DNA from 4 places in the Lysinibacillus sp. NPDC056959 genome. Region 4 is predicted to be linked to each of the others. Evidence: riboswitches for the same ligand, from Rfam matches in the RefSeq annotation. Region 4 holds a riboswitch; each other region holds the start of a gene.
What was found. Region 4 has a riboswitch for S-adenosylmethionine ahead of ACFTQ7_RS17335 (Na+/H+ antiporter NhaC family protein). Riboswitches for the same ligand answer to the same signal wherever they lie in the genome.

Region 1 (4,290 bases), on a different contig from region 4:
CTGTTAAATTCAATATATACTAATTGAACATAGAAAAAAATGGAGCTATCCTTTGCGCTGGATAGCTCCATTTTTGCTAAATTTGTAAAGGGTTTAACGTAATTTTCGATAAAAAAAGTTTATACTGAAATAAAGAACTAAAAATAGGGGCGGTTAATATGAAAACAGTTGTTGTATTAGGTGGCGGAATTACGGGTTTGTGTACGATGCATTATTTACAACGCCAAGTTCAGGAGAAAAACTTAAATGTAAAGCTTGTACTCGTTGAAAAAAATACATACCTTGGTGGTAAGCTTCACTCTGCATATGAACAAGGCTTTATCATGGAAACAGGAGCAGATTCTATAGTAGCGCGTCATAAAGGTGTTATGGAGTTAGTAGAAGAACTTAATTTTGAACAAAATCTTGTGTATAACGAAACGGGTGTTTCGTATATTTACACAAATAATGAGCTACATGCTATCCCAGCAGATTCAACGTTTGGTATTCCTATGAGCTTACAATCTCTAGAGGAAAGCACGCTTGTATCAGAGAAAGGTAAAAAAGAAGCAATAAAGGATTTAACCATGCCAAATGAAGAGTTTACAAAGGAAAGTTCGATTGGGGAATTTTTAACGTACTATTTAGGTGAGGAGCTTGTTCAAAACCAAATAGCGCCCGTACTTGCAGGTGTATACTCGGGAGATTTAAATCAACTTTCAATTGCTTCCACTTTACCGTATTTAATCGATTACAAAAACGATTACGGTAGTATTATTAAAGGCTTTGATGCAAACAGGGAACAATTTTTGAAAGCTGCCAATAAAAAATTTATTTCATTTAAAAATGGTTTATCGTCATTAATTGATCGACTTGAAGAAACATTAACGGATGTAGAAATTATAAAAGGGATTGCCACTATAAGTGTTAAAAAGCAGGAGAATCAGTACTCCGTTACATTAGCAAACGGTAAAATAATTGAAGCAAATCATGTTGTCATGGCACTGCCAAATGAAGCGGTACAAAGCTTATTGCAGGATGAATCTTTGAACGGCTATTTTGAACAATTCAATACTGCATCCGCCATTACGATTTACTTAGGGTTTGATGTACCAGATAATAGATTACCCGCGGATGGAACAGGCTATATTGTGTCACATAATTCAGATGTTATTTGTAATGCAGCAACATGGACAAGTCGCAAGTGGAAACACACGTCAGCAGAAGGAAAATTACTTGTACGACTTTTTTATAAGAGCATTAACCCTGAGTATGAGAGATTGCGTTTGATGTCAGATGAAGAGTTAGCAGCGGTTGCTCTAGAGGATGTAAGAAAAAGCTTGGGGATTGGGGAAACACCAACAATTGTGGACGTGACAAAATGGATCGACCAAATGCCAAAGTATGATTTGGCACATCGTGAAGCGTTGCAAGGTCTCGTACAAGAGCTTGAGAAAAACTATCCGAATTTATCAATAGCGGGTTGCTCTTATTTCGGAGTGGGCATAGGTGCGTGTATTCAAAATGGTAAAAAAATTGGTGAGAAGCTTGCTGAAAAACTATCGTAATTGTTTGATTTAAATCAAAATATGGTATTTTTCGTGAGATTTTACCTCTGTTCTGTGAAATAGTCTTGACTCAATCGTTCGTAAACGATATGATTCTTTTAATTATTTAAAAAATTCATACAACATTCTTATCAAGAGAAGCTGAGGGACTGGCCCTATGAAGCTTCAGCAACCAACTTATTGTCAGGTGCTAAATCCAGAGGACCGTAGTGTCGAAGATGAGAAGGAAAAACAATGACGAAACGTTAAAGCCTTCTTTTTATGTAAAAGAAGGCTTTTTGCATTTTAATTTTTACAAATAAAGGAAGAGAGGCTAGTTTTATGGGATTGCTTGAAAGGTTAAAAACGCATGTTCTTACAGCAGATGGTGCAATTGGTACAGTTTTATATGGCTATGGCTTGGAGTATTGCCACGAGGAAATGAATATACAAAGACCTGAATTAATTGAAAAGATTCATAGAGAGTATATAGCGGCAGGTGCCGATATTATTCAAACGAACACTTACGGAGCTAATGCCATAAAATTAGCCCGCTATGGATTAGAATCTCGTGTGCAGCAGTTTAATGAAGCTGCTATAACGATTGCAAAACGAGCAGCGGCAGATGGTGGACAATTTGTCTTAGGTACTATTGGGGGAATCCGTGGTATTCGAAAAAGCGACGCAACGTTAAAGGAAATTTTAGCAACAGTTAATGAGCAGGCAACTGTTTTACTTGCAGGAAATCCAGATGGCCTTTTACTTGAGACATATTATGATTTTGAAGAGTTAACAGCGACTTTAGCAATGCTACGAGCTAAAACGAAATTACCGATTATTGCTCAAGTTTCTATGCACGAACCAGGAATTTTACAAAATGGAATGAGCTTAAATAACGCTTTACATGAACTTGAAGCGCTAGGTGCTGATCTCGTAGGTGTTAACTGTCGCTTAGGTCCTCACCATACAATACAAGCATTTGAAGGTGTGGAGCTTCCTAAGAAAGCATTTATGTCAGCGTATCCGAATGCTTCTCTTCTTGATGTAGAGGATGGCCGTGTCGTTTATGAGTCGGAGGCAGATTATTTTGGTCGAGCAGCTGTAGAGCTTCGTGATCAGGGGGTACGTTTAATTGGTGGTTGCTGTGGTACGACACCAAAGCATATTGCTGCAGCGAAAAAGTACTTAGAGGAGTTATCTCCAATCGAAGAAAAGTATGCAAAGCCAGAAAAAGTAGAGATTGTCCGTGAGGCTGAGCCAGCAAATTACGAACCATTACATGTAAAAGTAAAACGTGAACGCTCAGTTATAGTGGAATTAGATACACCAAGACATTTAGAAATTGAAGGCTTTATTGCGGGAGCAAGAAAAATATATGAGGCGGGCGCAGATGTAGTCATGATGGCAGATAATTCACTTGCTTCTCCAAGGATTAGTAATGTCGCAATGGGTGCCTTACTGAAAGAAACACACGGGGTACGACCGTTAACTCATATAACATGCCGAGATCGTAATTTAATTGGACTTCAATCACATTTAATGGGATTAAATGCACTAGGTATTCACGATATTTTAGCAGTGACTGGAGATCCGACGAAGGTGGGCGATTTCCCAGGGGCCACAAGCGTTTATGACGTATCTTCAATGGAGCTAATCCAATTAATAAAACAGTTAAATGAAGGTGTATCGTTCTCGGGGAAACCACTTCGTAAAAAGGCGAATTTCTCTGTAGCGGCTGCCTTTAATCCTAATGTACGTGTACTAGATCGCGCGGTATCTCGATTAGAGAAGAAAATTGAATATGGGGCAGATTATTTTATTTCGCAGCCTGTTTATACAAAGGGAAAAATCGTGGAAATATACGAGGCGACAAAGCATTTAGAAACACCAATTTATATTGGCATTATGCCAGTAACGAGCTATAAAAGTGCGGAGTTTTTACATCATGAAGTGCCAGGCATCAAACTATCCGATGATGTGTTAGCCCGTATGAAGGCATGTGGCGATGATAAAGAACGCGCAACACTAGAAGGGATTGCAATTGCCAAGGAATTAGTAGAAGTAGCAGCGGAATATTTCAATGGTATTTACCTCATCACACCATTTTTACGCTATGACATGACACTAGAATTGATGAAATTTATTGAGCAATTGGATGAACAGAAAAAAGGGGTAAGTATAAATGGCTAAGCACTTGATTGAAGAACAACTAGAGAAACGAATTTTAATTCTTGATGGCGCAATGGGTACAATGCTACAAAATGAGAATTTATCAGCAGAGGATTTTGGCGGCGAGGAATATGATGGCTGTAATGAAAATCTCGTGCTAACTAGACCAGATGTGCTTGAAAAAGTTCATAGAAAATATTTAGAAGCTGGAGCAGATATTATTTGTACAAATACATTTGGAAGCACACCACTCGTATTAAATGAATATGATCTTGGTGCGAAGGCAGAAGAAATCAATACACGTGCTGTGGAAATTGCACGCAAAGTAGTAGATGAGTTTTCTACATCGGATTGGCCACGTTTTGTAGCGGGGGCTATGGGACCAACCACAAAAACCTTGTCAGTTACAGGTGGTATTACATTTGATGAAATAGAGGAAAACTTCTATGTTCAGGCCAAGGCATTAATCGAAGCCGGAGCCGACGTTCTGTTGCTAGAAACTAGTCAGGATATGTTGAATGTTAAGGCAGGAACATTAGGGGTATCTCGTGCTTTTACGGCAACTGAAAAAGAGCTACCTGTGATGATATCAGGA
Region 2 (4,290 bases), on a different contig from region 4:
AAAAAACTACAGCAACTCCCGACTCAATTTTTTGCAGCATTGGTGCAAAAAGTGAATAGTGCTTTAGCAGAAGGGCGCGATGTTATCAATCTCGGTCAAGGCAATCCAGATCAGCCCACTCCCCAACACGTTATAAAAGCGTTACAGGAGGCAGCTGAAAACCCTCAAAATCATAAATATTCTCCATTCCGCGGCCTAGTAGAATTACGTCAAGCAGCTGCAGACTTCTACAAACGTGAATACAATGTTGATATTGACCCTGAAACTGAGGTAGCTATTCTTGGTGGTACAAAAATTGGTCTTGTTGAGCTGCCATTAGCGGTTTTAAACCCCGGTGATACAATGTTATTACCCGATCCTGGATATCCAGATTACTTATCTGGTGTTGTATTAGGTGATGTTAATTTTGAAGTCATGCCACTTTTTGCAGAAAATGATTTCCTGCCTGATTATCATGCTCTTTCTGATGACGTAAAAGAAAAGGCTAAGCTACTTTACTTAAATTACCCGAACAACCCAACTGGTGGTACTGCAACACTTGAATTTTTCGAGGAAACGGCGCGCTTTGCTAAAGAACACAACATGATCGTCTCACATGATTTCGCTTACGGTGCAATTGGATTTGACGGCAAGAAACCTATTAGTTTCCTGCAAGCGGAAGGTGCCAAAGAGGTCGGCATCGAGATGTATACATTATCTAAAACATATAATATGGCAGGCTGGCGTATTGGATTTGCAGTTGGTAACGCTGATATTGTTGCGGCTATTAATCTTATTCAAGATCATCTATTTTGTAGTCAATTCCCTGCCGTACAACAAGCAGCAGCGGTTGCCCTTACAGCATCACAGGATTGCGCAAATACGCTAAGAGCGACTTATGAGCGTCGACGAAATGTTCTTATCGAAGAAGCACAGCGAATTGGTTGGCAAGTAACCTCACCAAAGGGCTCTTTCTTTGCATGGCTCCCTGTTCCATTAGGTTATACAAGCGAGCAGTTTGCTGATGCATTGCTCGATAAAGCTGATATCGCAGTAGCTGCAGGCAATGGCTTCGGTCTATACGGTGAAGGCTATGTTCGTGTAGGTTTACTCGTAAGTGAAGAACGCTTACGTGAAGCGGTCAGCAGAATTGAAAAATTAAACCTATTTAACTCATGAGCATTTGATTCCCTCTATCAAAAAAACTGTCCCATCAGCTCACGCTTGCTAAGGGACAGTCTTTTCATCTCACTATCTTTTGTGGTAGCTCTAGCCCTTCTTCTATTGGATAACATTGGTCATAACCCGTTTCTTCATACCGACACACCCCCCCACTAATCGCTCATAGAGCCATGAAAATGCGTTTCATATCTCCCATCCCACACATAGTTGACTCTCACTAACATTCCCACCCATCTCCCTTAATGGAATATTGTAATAAAATAAAAAATTTTAAAAATTCCATTGACTTACCATAACCAATAATTTATATTAGTCCTATCGGATTTACAAAAAAATATTTATAAATCTCTTATCAAGAGTAGCTGAGGGACTGGCCCTATGAAGCTCGGCAACCTCCTTTTTTAAGGAAGGTGCTAAATCCTGCAAACGATATCGTTTGAAAGATAAGAGAGGACACTTTTTTATGAGCCTCTCTTAATTTTTTAAGAGAGTTTTTTTTATCTTCATTTACATGAAGATAAAAGCCTCCGGCGGATGTCACGGATTTTGAAAGGAATGAATTGTGCTAGCACAATTCAAAATCCGGACAGCAATTACGCCAAGGCGAAATTGTTTTTTATACAAACCGATAAAACAACTTTGGAGGTATGTCTCATGAAAAAGAAAAACAAAATTTTACTAGGTTTAGCAAGTCTCACATTAGTAGCAGCATTAGTAGGTTGCGGTACTAAAGAAGATAAAGGTAGTCAAGGTAAGGCTACTAATGAAAATAAAGTTGTAGTAGGTGTAACTTCTGGTCCACACGAACAAATTGCAGAAGTTGCTGCAAAAGTTGCCAAAGAAAATGGCTTAGAGGTAGAACTAAAAACGTTCTCTGATTATGTTTTACCAAATACATCGTTAGCCGAGGGTGATCTTGATGTAAACAGCTATCAACACAAGCCTTTCCTCGATGCATTTAACAAAGATCACAAAACAGATTTAGTGCCAGTAGGAAAAACAATTTTAACTCCAATGGGCATTTACTCTGAGAAATATAAATCATTGGATGAAGTTCCTGATGGTGCTACATTCGGATTACCAAATGATCCAACAAACGGTGCCCGTGCTCTATTTGTCCTTCAAGAGGCAGGCATCATTAAATTAAAAGAAGGTGCAGACTTAACAGCTTCTACTCGCGATGTGGAAGAAAACAAAAAGAATTTTAAATTCATTGAATTAGAGGCTGCACAAATTCCGAAGCAGCTTAGTGAAGTAGATGTGGCAGCTATTAATACGAACTTCGCTCTTGATGCTGGTATTGATCCTAAAAAAGACTCCATTCTTTTAGAATCTACTAACTCTCCATATGTAAACTACATCGCGGTACGTTCTGAAAACGAGGATGACCCAGCGATTAAAAAATTTGTTGAAGCCTATCAATCTGATGAAGTACGCAAATTTATTGAAGAGGAATTCAAAGGTTCTATTATTCCAAGCTGGTAAGTAACGATGAAGGGCCTTTCATAAATTAAGAATCTGCGAGACTCCTATAGGAATGCTAGCAGATTCTTGCTTTATAAAAGGACTTAGAAAGGAGATATCACAGTATGATTCAACTAGAAAATATAACAAAAGAATTTAAAACTAAAAAAGGTATCGTTAAAGCAGTAGATGGCATTAACCTACATGTCAAAAAAGGTGAAATTCATGGGGTTATTGGCTACAGTGGTGCAGGAAAAAGTACCCTTATTCGCTGTGTTAATTTATTAGAACGTCCAACAACAGGAAAAGTATTGATCGACAATGTAGATATTACTTCCCTTTCTTTAAACGACCTTCGCGAAACACGTCAAAAGATCGGCATGATCTTCCAGCATTTTAATCTCTTAAAAACAGCGACCGTTTACAACAATATCTCGGTCCCATTAAAACTTCTAGGCTATAACGACTCTGAAGTGAAAAAACGCGTTGCAAAATATGCAGAAATTGTTGGCCTAACAGAGAAATTAGATAGTTATCCTAGCCAGCTTTCGGGTGGTCAAAAGCAACGTGTCGCTATTGCACGTGCCCTCGCCCAAGAGCCTGAGATTTTACTCAGTGATGAAGCGACAAGTGCTCTCGATCCTGAAACAACTGACGCTATTCTTGAGCTTCTCTTAAAAATTAACCGTGAGCTGGGCATCACTATTTTACTCATTACACATGAAATGAATGTTATTCAAAAAATTTGCGATGATGTATCCGTTCTTGAATCAGGGACGGTTGTGGAATATGGCTCTGCTATAGAACTATTTTCGAAGCCTCAGCACCCAACGACACGAAAGTTTTTAAACACTATTTCTCAACGTAATTTATCTCCTTCCCTTATCGAGCAATTAAATCTTTCCGGAAGTGTGATTCGTTTAACATTCCTTGGTGAAAGTACCGGGAAGCCATTACTTGCAGAAGTGAGCAAAGTTTATGATGTACAACCAAATATTTTAACAGCCAATATCATTGAATTAAAAAACGGCATCGTCGGGAATATTGTCGTGCATCTTCACGGTGAGGCACATATCGTAGAAAAGGCACTTAAATATTTTACAGAAAACGGGGTAGACGTTGAGGAATTAGGAGGCGAATTAAATGAATAGCATTCAAAGCTTCTTTGCAGACTGGTCAGATGTTATTGGGCAATCCATTATCGAAACCTTTCAAATGGTCGGGATTTCATTATTGTTCTCTATTTTAATTGGGATCCCTTTAGGGCTTTTAATCGTTTTAACCCGACCAGGGCAATCATTTGAAAGTAAATTTCTCTATCAATTTTTCAATTTATTTATTAATATTATTCGCTCTGTACCGTTCATTATATTACTATTCTTCATTTTACCGTTCACGAAGCTGATCGTTGGCACAACTATTGGTGTAAAAGGTGTTATTGTGCCGCTTGTTGTTTATACAGCGCCTTATATTGCGCGCCTTATGGAAACGGCACTTTTAGAAGTTGATCCAGGTGTTGTGGAAGCTTATACAGCAATGGGTATTAAACGTCGTCACATCATTTGGAATGTCTTACTACGTGAGGCTCGTCCATCCATTATTTTAGGCTTAACAATTGCCACAATCGGTCTGATAGGAGCAACAGCAATGGCTGGAATGGTTGGT
Region 3 (4,290 bases), on a different contig from region 4:
GACATGTTGTTCACAAAAACATGACCTTCATTTAACTCATAAATAAGATAAGATGCAATGTTTTGCGCACTATACACATTTCCCATTTAAAACACTCCTTTATCATCAGTATTGGTAGATAAGAGTAGTTACTGACTTAGCAACTACTCCGCTTCATATATTTCAAAAGTGGGGGAGCACTTATGAAAACTAAATGTCGAACGCTTTTCTTATTTCCTAGTATAAAACAAGGAATTAAACAAGTCAACAATACTTATCAAATTACTAGGTATTATTTTTAAAGATTTTCAGTTACCTTTACCGAATGAGGCAAGCGGATGATGTAGCAACGTTTTACGCATTACCAAATGAGGCCTATCGAATGGGAAAATACGTAAACGCTACAACATTAGCCAATGTCTTTTAGTTATTAGGCTTCTACTTGTTGCTGTATAGCTGTTACTTGTTCAATAGCTTGTTCTAAATCTGCAATAATGTCCTCTACTGCCTCTAAACCGATGGATAAGCGAATGAGCGACTCGGTTACGCCAGTTTGGATTAGCTCCTCAGCTGATAGTTGCTGATGTGTAGTAGATGCTGGATGGATAATTAATGATTTCGCATCCCCTACATTTGCTACGTGCGAGAATAATTTCACACTATCGATTAATTTACGCCCTGCTTCACGCCCACCTTTAATACCAAATGTAAGCACTGATCCGAAGCCATTTCTCAAATACTTTCTAGCTAACTCATGAGTAGGGAAATCTTCTAAGCCATTGTAATTTACATATTCCACAGATGGGTGGTTTCGTAAATATTCAGCTACCGCTAATGCATTTTCATTGTGTTTAGGTATACGCAAATGAAGCGTTTCTAAACCTTGTAATAAATTAAATGCTGCATCTGCACTTAATGTTGGACCAAAGTCGCGTAGTAATTGCACGCGCAGTTTTGTGGCAAATGCAGCCGCTGCTGTGTCAATACCATAACGCAAACCGTGATAAGAAGCATCTGGCTCTGTAAAGCCTGGGAAGCGTCCACGAGTCCAATCAAACTTCCCTGCATCTACAACAACGCCACCTAAAGTTGTACCATGGCCGCCAATCCATTTTGTTGCGGAATGAACAACGATATCTGCACCGAAATCAATTGGTGTAGAGCCATATGGTGAAGCAAATGTGCTATCAATAATTAATGGTAAGCCGTTTTCATGTGCTACATTCGCTACTGCTTCGATGTCTAGCACTTTTAAACTTGGGTTACCGTAAATTTCAGCGAACACCGCTTTTGTTTTATCTGTAATAGCTGCTCGGAAATTTTCTGGATTTGTTTCGTCTACAAAAATTGTTTTAATACCGTAGTTTGGTAGTGTGTTGGCGAATAAATTATAAGTACCTCCGTACAAAGAGCTACCTGCAACAATTTCATCACCTGCCCCTGCTAGATTTAAAATTGAAAATGCAATAGCTGCTGCACCAGATGAAAGTGCTACCGCTGCTGTACCGCCTTCTAATAAAGCGACGCGTTTTTCAAAAACATCTACAGTTGGGTTTGTAATTCGTGTGTAAATATTGCCAGCTTCCTCTAAGGCAAAAAGACGTTGCGCATGAGCAGTGTCTTTAAAAACAAATGCCGTTGAGCGATATACGGGTACTGTACGAGATCCTGTTACCGGGTCTGGCTCTTGGCCACCGTGTAACAGCAATGTTTCTGGTTTAAAATTTGTCATTGTATACCTCCATATGGTTATTTTTTTACGATGGCACCGGAGATGAGGAGGATTTTTTAAGTAGAAAACAAAAACCCTCTTCAGCTAAGAAGAGGGTTGCGGTTGCAAGTTTTCCTCCCCTTATCTGCCAGATCCAAGTAAGAATCTGTAGGAATTAGCACCTTAGCAAGCTCGTCACTTACTGGTTGCCGGGCATCATAGGGCCTATCCCTCCGCCGCTCTTGATAAGAGTATGTGATTCAATTTCCATCGTTGTTACAAAGTATAAACATAGACATTTTCTCTGTCAACACTAAAATTTTATTTTTTCCGAAACTTCTGTCTGCTTCTTTACGTATTACGAACGCATACATTATTTTAACGTTAAATGATTTATTATCAAAACGTGGGGTTGATTTCCGTTCCGACTGGGCGCTTTCCTGGGGGCGTCCAGTCGGAGCGGAAATCAACTTATATACAATGGCACGTTTTAAAATGGCATCCCTAGCTTTTATTGATAAGCCTATTATTTAGAAAGGAGGACTTTTATGTTAAAAGCCATTATCATTTTTCTTCTTGTTGGTTATTTGATTGGCTGCATTCATGGCTCTAAAGTTGCTCAGTTTTTATCTGGGGTAGATTTAAAAAAGACTGGTTTTGGCAATGCAGGTGCCTCTAATGCCACGCTTTCCCTTGGATGGAAATATGGCATATTAGTCGGACTTATCGATATCGGTAAAGGTGTTGCAGCTATAATCGGTGCACATGTCTATCTTGCTGATATAACACAATTAACTGAAGTACAAGTTTGGCTCTTTATCTATATCGTAGCAGCCGGTGTCATTCTAGGTCATAATTTCCCATTTTATATGGGCTTCAATGGCGGCAAAGGAACTGCTTCAATTATCGGGATATTACTCGCGATTGATTGGAAAGTTGGCTTATTTGCACTCATTTTATTTGTTATTTTTTCTTTCGTGACGAGCTTTTTAATTGTCGGTGTACTTGAATTTTATCTCGTTTTTTGTACTGCCACATATTTATGGATTCCTGGGGTCGGCCCAACGTTTATAGCCTTATTTCTTTTTAGTATAGCCATCATTTTGCATATCGAAAATATTAAACGATTGATGCTAGGAACTGAGCCTAAAGTTACCTCTGCATTCAAGAAGAAAAACTAATATCTTTTGGATATTTTTGTCTTTTCTGTGGCCGCTTATTTTCTCGTAACTGCCCATTATCGCTATAACTAGAGCGCATTTGAACACACTAGCTTTTTTTACAATAAATAGACAATTTACTTTCTTAATAAAGCATTTTACTAGTCGATGTTATAGAAAATGCTAGAAAGGATGAGAAAGTATGTCTACTTCTGAACAAGCAAAACCGAAACGTAATTTAAAGCCACTCTGGATTGCATTAGCGTTCGCATCCCTAATCATCATAACTTTTTTACCGAACAATGGCGATTTACCTGTAGCTGGACAACGGGCTTTGGCTATTTTAGCTTTCGCGGTCATCCTATGGGTTACAGAAGCAGTATCCTATCCCGTTAGCTCTGCCATGATTATTGCTCTAGTTACAGTTTTACTAGGATTAGCTCCGTCAATGGAAGATCCAACGAGAGAGCTAGGAACATCAGATGCTTTAAAATTAGCATTAAGCGGATTTAGTAATTCAGCAGTTGCACTAGTAGCCGCAGCTCTTTTCTTAGCGGCAGCCATGCAAATTACCAATTTACATAAACGTCTTGCACTATGGATTCTTTCACTAGTAGGGACAAAAACGAAAGCCATTGTCTTCGGTGCTATTTTAGTATCTATTGCACTCGCATTCTTCGTCCCTTCTGCTACTGCACGTGCAGGCGCAGTTGTACCAATTCTACTCGGAATGGTAGCGGCATTTGGTTTACCACGTGATAGTCGACTTGCTGCTTTACTTGTCATTACCTCTGTGCAAGCTGTCTCCATTTGGAATATCGGTATTAAAACGGCAGCAGCTCAAAATATGGTCGCTTTAAATTTCATTAAAGAACAATTTGGTGTGGATATTTCATGGGGTGCTTGGTTGCTTTACGCGGCTCCCTTCTCCATCATCATGTCAGTAGCTCTATTTTTCATTATGATTACACTAATTAAGCCTGAAACAAGCAATATCGAAGGTGGCCGAGAAGTAATCAAAAAACAACTAGCGGAACTTGGCCCACTAAAAGCTCCCGAAATTCGATTAATCATAACATCTGTCGTTTTACTATTTTTCTGGGCTGCTGAGGGCAAACTCCACCCATTCGATACGACAACGGTTACAATCGTTGCAATCGCCATTTTATTAATGCCCAAAATCGGGGTCTATACGTGGAAGCAAGTTGAACCGCATATTCCTTGGGGTACAATTATCGTCTTTGCAGTAGGAATTATGTTAGGAACCGTCTTGCTTAATACTAAAGGTGCATCTTGGTTATCTGATAAAGTATTCGGTTCACTCGGTTTAGATTCTATGCCAATTCTTGCAACCATTGCCCTTGTCACTTTATTCAATATTCTTATTCACTTAGGCTTTGCGAGCGCAACAAGCTTAGCATCTGCGCTAATACCAGTATT
Region 4 (4,290 bases):
GCTATTCATTGTCGCTTTTGTTCAAAAGAATGTGCAGATGTTTATTTAAATGAGCAACGTAATGAATTGTTAGTTAAACGTGAACGAATTATAGAGGAAAGAAGAAAGATGAGGGAGGTTTATGAAGAAGCAGAGCGGAAGCTTATAGCCATAAAGGAGAAAAGCTAAATAAAGGTTAGTGAAAGCACGTAATATTGATAAACGGTGGCTGTTCATGTGCTATATGAATATTTTAGCCGCATTATGCCAAGTATTTCGTATAAAAAGTGGTTAATTGTTTTCTCAGTACTAGGTGTTGTATTTACAAACTTTGGTTTAACAAAGATTTTATCGATGGCTTCACCAGTATTAATGCTTTTATACCCAATTGCTATTACTCTGATCATCCTTATTTTTACAGAAAAATGGTTTGGTGGTGCACAAAGTGTATATGTAGGCACGATGATTGGTACTGTACTTGTAGCAATTTTAGATGCATTAAAGGATGCGAATATTATGGTAGAGCAAATTAACGCTACATTTGCCTTTATTCCATTATTCACATCAGGTGCAGGTTGGCTAATTACAGGTCTGTTAGGTGCGATTATTGGCTATATTTTCAGCAATAAAAATGTTGTACAAAGTGGTAGTGGTATATCGAATTAAGTAAAACAATCGTATTATAATACTTTCATTTTGAATGTGCCTTTTTTCTTAAAGAGGCACATTTTTAATCGAGACTTTAAATCGGTATTTGGTTCTACAAAAATACGGGTTAATAATAATTTTTTGTTATTAGTGAAAGTAAGAGATGCTTGGATGGTGGCGAACTTCTAAATAGCATCAAATAAAAAAATCCAATCGTTTTGATAATCTTTTGTCAAAACGATTGGATTATAGTTAAAGCTACACTTGCCACTTTATAGTGATGAAGTTAAGCTTTCTTTGGTTTCGGATATCCGATTAGAATAGCGATAATTCCGCAAATTCCTATAAGGATTGGATAGAAAGAATATTGCAACATGCTCACGGGCGATATTCCAGCTACGCTTGCGGCTGCCAGGAATTGAGCACCGTATGGCAGAAGACCTTGGGCCGTACAGGAGAAAATATCTAATATACTTGCGGACTTTCTCGGCTCAATCCCATACTGATTTGCAATATTTTTTGCAAGTGGACCAGCAATTAAAATAGCGATTGTATTATTGGCCGTAGATAAATTTGTTAGGCCAACAAGACCGGCAATCCCAAATTCAGCACCTTTTTTCGATTTAATTCTTCGAGTCGCAAGGTGAAGCAGGAAGTCAATTCCTCCATTAAGTTTAATAATCTCCACCATTCCAGCTATTAAGATAGCTAGAAATGCCATTTCATACATACCTGACATTCCTTCGCCAATCTTTTGAAAAAGGTCCATTAAATGATAGCTGCCATCCGCTAAGCCAACAGCCCCAGCCAGAACAATCCCAAAGGCAAGAACAAGGAAAACATTCATGCCAATTAGCGCAAAAATAATAACCAACACATAGGGAACAATTTTCACCCAACTATAGCTTAAATGCTCTACTTGTACAGTCGTTTCACCCATTGTGATAATCCCTAAAATAATGCTCGTTACAATCGCTGCCGGCAACACAATCCAAAAATTCACCTTAAATTTATCTTTCATTTGTGCGCCTTGTGAACGAACGGCAGTAATCGTTGTATCTGAAATAAAGGATAAATTATCACCAAACATCGAACCGCCAACAATCGCTGCCATTACTAAAGCCATTGAAAAGTCGGTATGCTCGCTGATTCCAACTCCAATTGGTGCCAGTGCAACAATTGTTCCTACCGATGTACCCATTGAAAGGGAGATAAAGCAGGCAATGATGAACAAGCCTACGACAAGTAGGTTTTGCGGGATGACCGACAAAGCAAAGTTAACAGTGGAGTCCACTGCCCCCATGCCTTTTGCTACCTCTGAAAAGGCGCCAGCTAATAGAAAAATAACAACCATCAGCATGACATTTAAATTTCCTGCGCCTTTACAAAAAATATCAACCTTGTTCGAAAATGATTCTTTTCGATTCATCGCCAGAGCCACAGCGCCCGCAATGGCAATTGCTACAATGACAGGGAAGGCATAGAAATCACCTGTAATAACCCCTGAACCAATAAATAAAACTAAAAAAACAACAAATGGGATCAACGCCCATGGATTCTCTTTCTTCATTGTTCTACCTCCAAAAATTAAAAATGGATACGTCTTTGTCCATTTTCCTCTAAAAAAAGACCTCTTCTTGAAAACAAGAAGAGGTCTTATATCTATAAAACACTCCTCTTATCTATCAAGCCATTGCTTGCTGGATTTGGCACAGTAACTTAAATACAAAGTTCCGCTGCCGAGATTTCATAGGGCCAGTCCCTCCATCTCTCTTGATAAGAAGAAAAACATATTATTTTTTGCACATTAATGAAATAGTATAATAAAACATCTATATTTGCAACATTTTTTAATTAAACATTATTTCAAAGTAAAAGGAAATACAGTCCGCACTGAAATAGGGCTATTCAATCATATTACTAATACGCAGATTCTGATTTAACAGCAAAACAAACTAGTTTCAATAATATGCTAAAATAAGTTTATCTATATCGTAAGTAAGGTGGCATTTAGATGAATACAGTTGAAATTAATACATGGCCATTTAATGAAAAAAGTTTAAAAAGTATCAATAACAAAGAGAGCTATTTAAATTATCCAGTCATTTATCTTTTAAAGGATCAAAAAGAGGCTTATATTGGGGAAACAGTAGCTTTCAAAAATCGAATGCGTGCACATTTAAAAACAAAGGAACGTCAGAAGTTAGATGAGATGCATTTAATCCATTATGAGGAGTTTAATCGTTCGGCTACGTTTCATTTAGAGACGAAGCTTATTAATTATTTTCTGGGAGACCAAAAATATAAGCTACAAAATAAGAGCCAAACGGTAAATAATATTTCACATAATTACTTCAATAAAAAGTTTTATGACCGTGATATTTTTAAAGAAATTTGGGAACGTCTAGTAGATCAAGGGATTGTTAATAATGAACAGCATGTAATTGAAAACCGTGATGTTTTTAAGCTTTCACCTTTTAAGGAATTGTCAGTTGAACAATTAGAATTAAAGGAAAAAGTTATTGAAATTTGCGAGCAAAATATTTTTCGTACAGAAGAAGATAAATCATTTTTATTCTTGATTCAAGGTGAAGCGGGGACAGGTAAAAGTGTGGTGCTAAGTTCTATATTTAATTCTATACAGGAACTGTCTTCAGATGTTACATCACATTTATGTGGTTCAGAAAATTATTTAGTTGTTAATCATGATGAAATGCTCAAAACATATAAAAGTATAGCTTCTAAATTAAAGTTTTTAAAAGCTAAAAATTTTGATAGACCTACACCTTTAATTAATCGTCTAAAAAAATCAGGCGAAAAGGCTGACATTATTTTGGTAGATGAAGGACATTTATTGTTAACTAGGCCAGACACATATAATAATTTTACAGACAATAATCAGCTTGAAGAGCTTATGAAGTTGGCGGAAATCGTTGTAGTTGTTTATGATGAAAGCCAAGTATTGAAACTTAAAAGCTTTTGGAAGGAAGCTATTTTGGAAGCTTTATTGCATCAAAGTGATTATGAAAAATACGAACTCAAAAATCAATTCCGTATGAGAGCAAACGAAGAGGTAATTGAATGGATTGATCATTTTAAAAACAAAAAGATTTCTCCTATTCCTAACGATAAAGAATATGAGTTGACGATATTCGATTCTTTACAAAAAATGCATAAAGCGATTATTGAAAAGAATAATGATGGTGGTTTAAGTCGAGTTGTTTCAACATTTGATTATTTACATAAGAAAGACGGCGGTATTTATTATATAACGGAAGATAAGGGCAATTACAAAATTCCATGGAACATAACAGATGGGAAATACACCTGGGCAGAAAAGGACTCCACTATAGAAGAAGCAGGCTCCATCTATACAATTCAGGGCTTCGATTTAAACTATGTGGGTGTAATCCTAGGACCATCTATAACATACGATAAACACTCCGATTGTTTAGTTATAAAACCTGAGAATTACAAAGATGTAGGTGCATTTGCAGGAATTGAAGGTATAGAAAATGTTAAACAAGCAAAAGAGAAGATTATTCTAAATTCCATGAATGTGCTGATGAAACGGGGAATTAAAGGATTATATATTTATGCTAGTGATGAAGTACTAAGAGAAAAATTATTAGAACTTCAATCTGCAAGCTTAAAAAAGTAATC

Region 1: linked by a shared signal. The riboswitch ahead of ACFTQ7_RS19200 (bifunctional homocysteine S-methyltransferase/methylenetetrahydrofolate reductase) and the one ahead of ACFTQ7_RS17335 (Na+/H+ antiporter NhaC family protein) in region 4 are both predicted to bind S-adenosylmethionine.
Region 2: linked by a shared signal. The riboswitch ahead of ACFTQ7_RS16425 (MetQ/NlpA family ABC transporter substrate-binding protein) and the one ahead of ACFTQ7_RS17335 (Na+/H+ antiporter NhaC family protein) in region 4 are both predicted to bind S-adenosylmethionine.
Region 3: linked by a shared signal. The riboswitch ahead of ACFTQ7_RS21695 (O-acetylhomoserine aminocarboxypropyltransferase/cysteine synthase family protein) and the one ahead of ACFTQ7_RS17335 (Na+/H+ antiporter NhaC family protein) in region 4 are both predicted to bind S-adenosylmethionine.

Annotation. Positions count from the first base shown of each region.
Region 1 covers NZ_JBHURE010000021.1:36,771-41,060, reverse strand. Annotated here, with positions in the region: gene ACFTQ7_RS19205 (protoporphyrinogen oxidase) at 159-1,547, shown strand; SAM riboswitch class I at 1,673-1,772, shown strand; gene ACFTQ7_RS19200 (bifunctional homocysteine S-methyltransferase/methylenetetrahydrofolate reductase) at 1,869-3,716, shown strand; gene metH (methionine synthase) at 3,709-4,290, shown strand, end outside.
Region 2 covers NZ_JBHURE010000015.1:36,769-41,058, reverse strand. Annotated here, with positions in the region: gene ACFTQ7_RS16430 (pyridoxal phosphate-dependent aminotransferase) at 1-1,158, shown strand, start outside; SAM riboswitch class I at 1,508-1,611, shown strand; gene ACFTQ7_RS16425 (MetQ/NlpA family ABC transporter substrate-binding protein) at 1,816-2,646, shown strand; gene ACFTQ7_RS16420 (methionine ABC transporter ATP-binding protein) at 2,751-3,776, shown strand; gene ACFTQ7_RS16415 (methionine ABC transporter permease) at 3,769-4,290, shown strand, end outside.
Region 3 covers NZ_JBHURE010000028.1:40,533-44,822, forward strand. Annotated here, with positions in the region: gene ACFTQ7_RS21690 (hypothetical protein) at 1-86, opposite strand, end outside; gene ACFTQ7_RS21695 (O-acetylhomoserine aminocarboxypropyltransferase/cysteine synthase family protein) at 410-1,711, opposite strand; SAM riboswitch class I at 1,829-1,942, opposite strand; gene ACFTQ7_RS21700 (hypothetical protein) at 1,946-2,224, shown strand; gene ACFTQ7_RS21705 (glycerol-3-phosphate acyltransferase) at 2,239-2,871, shown strand; gene ACFTQ7_RS21710 (DASS family sodium-coupled anion symporter) at 3,053-4,290, shown strand, end outside.
Region 4 covers NZ_JBHURE010000017.1:5,705-9,994, forward strand. Annotated here, with positions in the region: gene ACFTQ7_RS17325 (hypothetical protein) at 1-168, shown strand, start outside; gene ACFTQ7_RS17330 (branched-chain amino acid transport system II carrier protein) at 217-645, shown strand; gene ACFTQ7_RS17335 (Na+/H+ antiporter NhaC family protein) at 914-2,197, opposite strand; SAM riboswitch class I at 2,303-2,410, opposite strand; gene ACFTQ7_RS17340 (DUF2075 domain-containing protein) at 2,642-4,288, shown strand.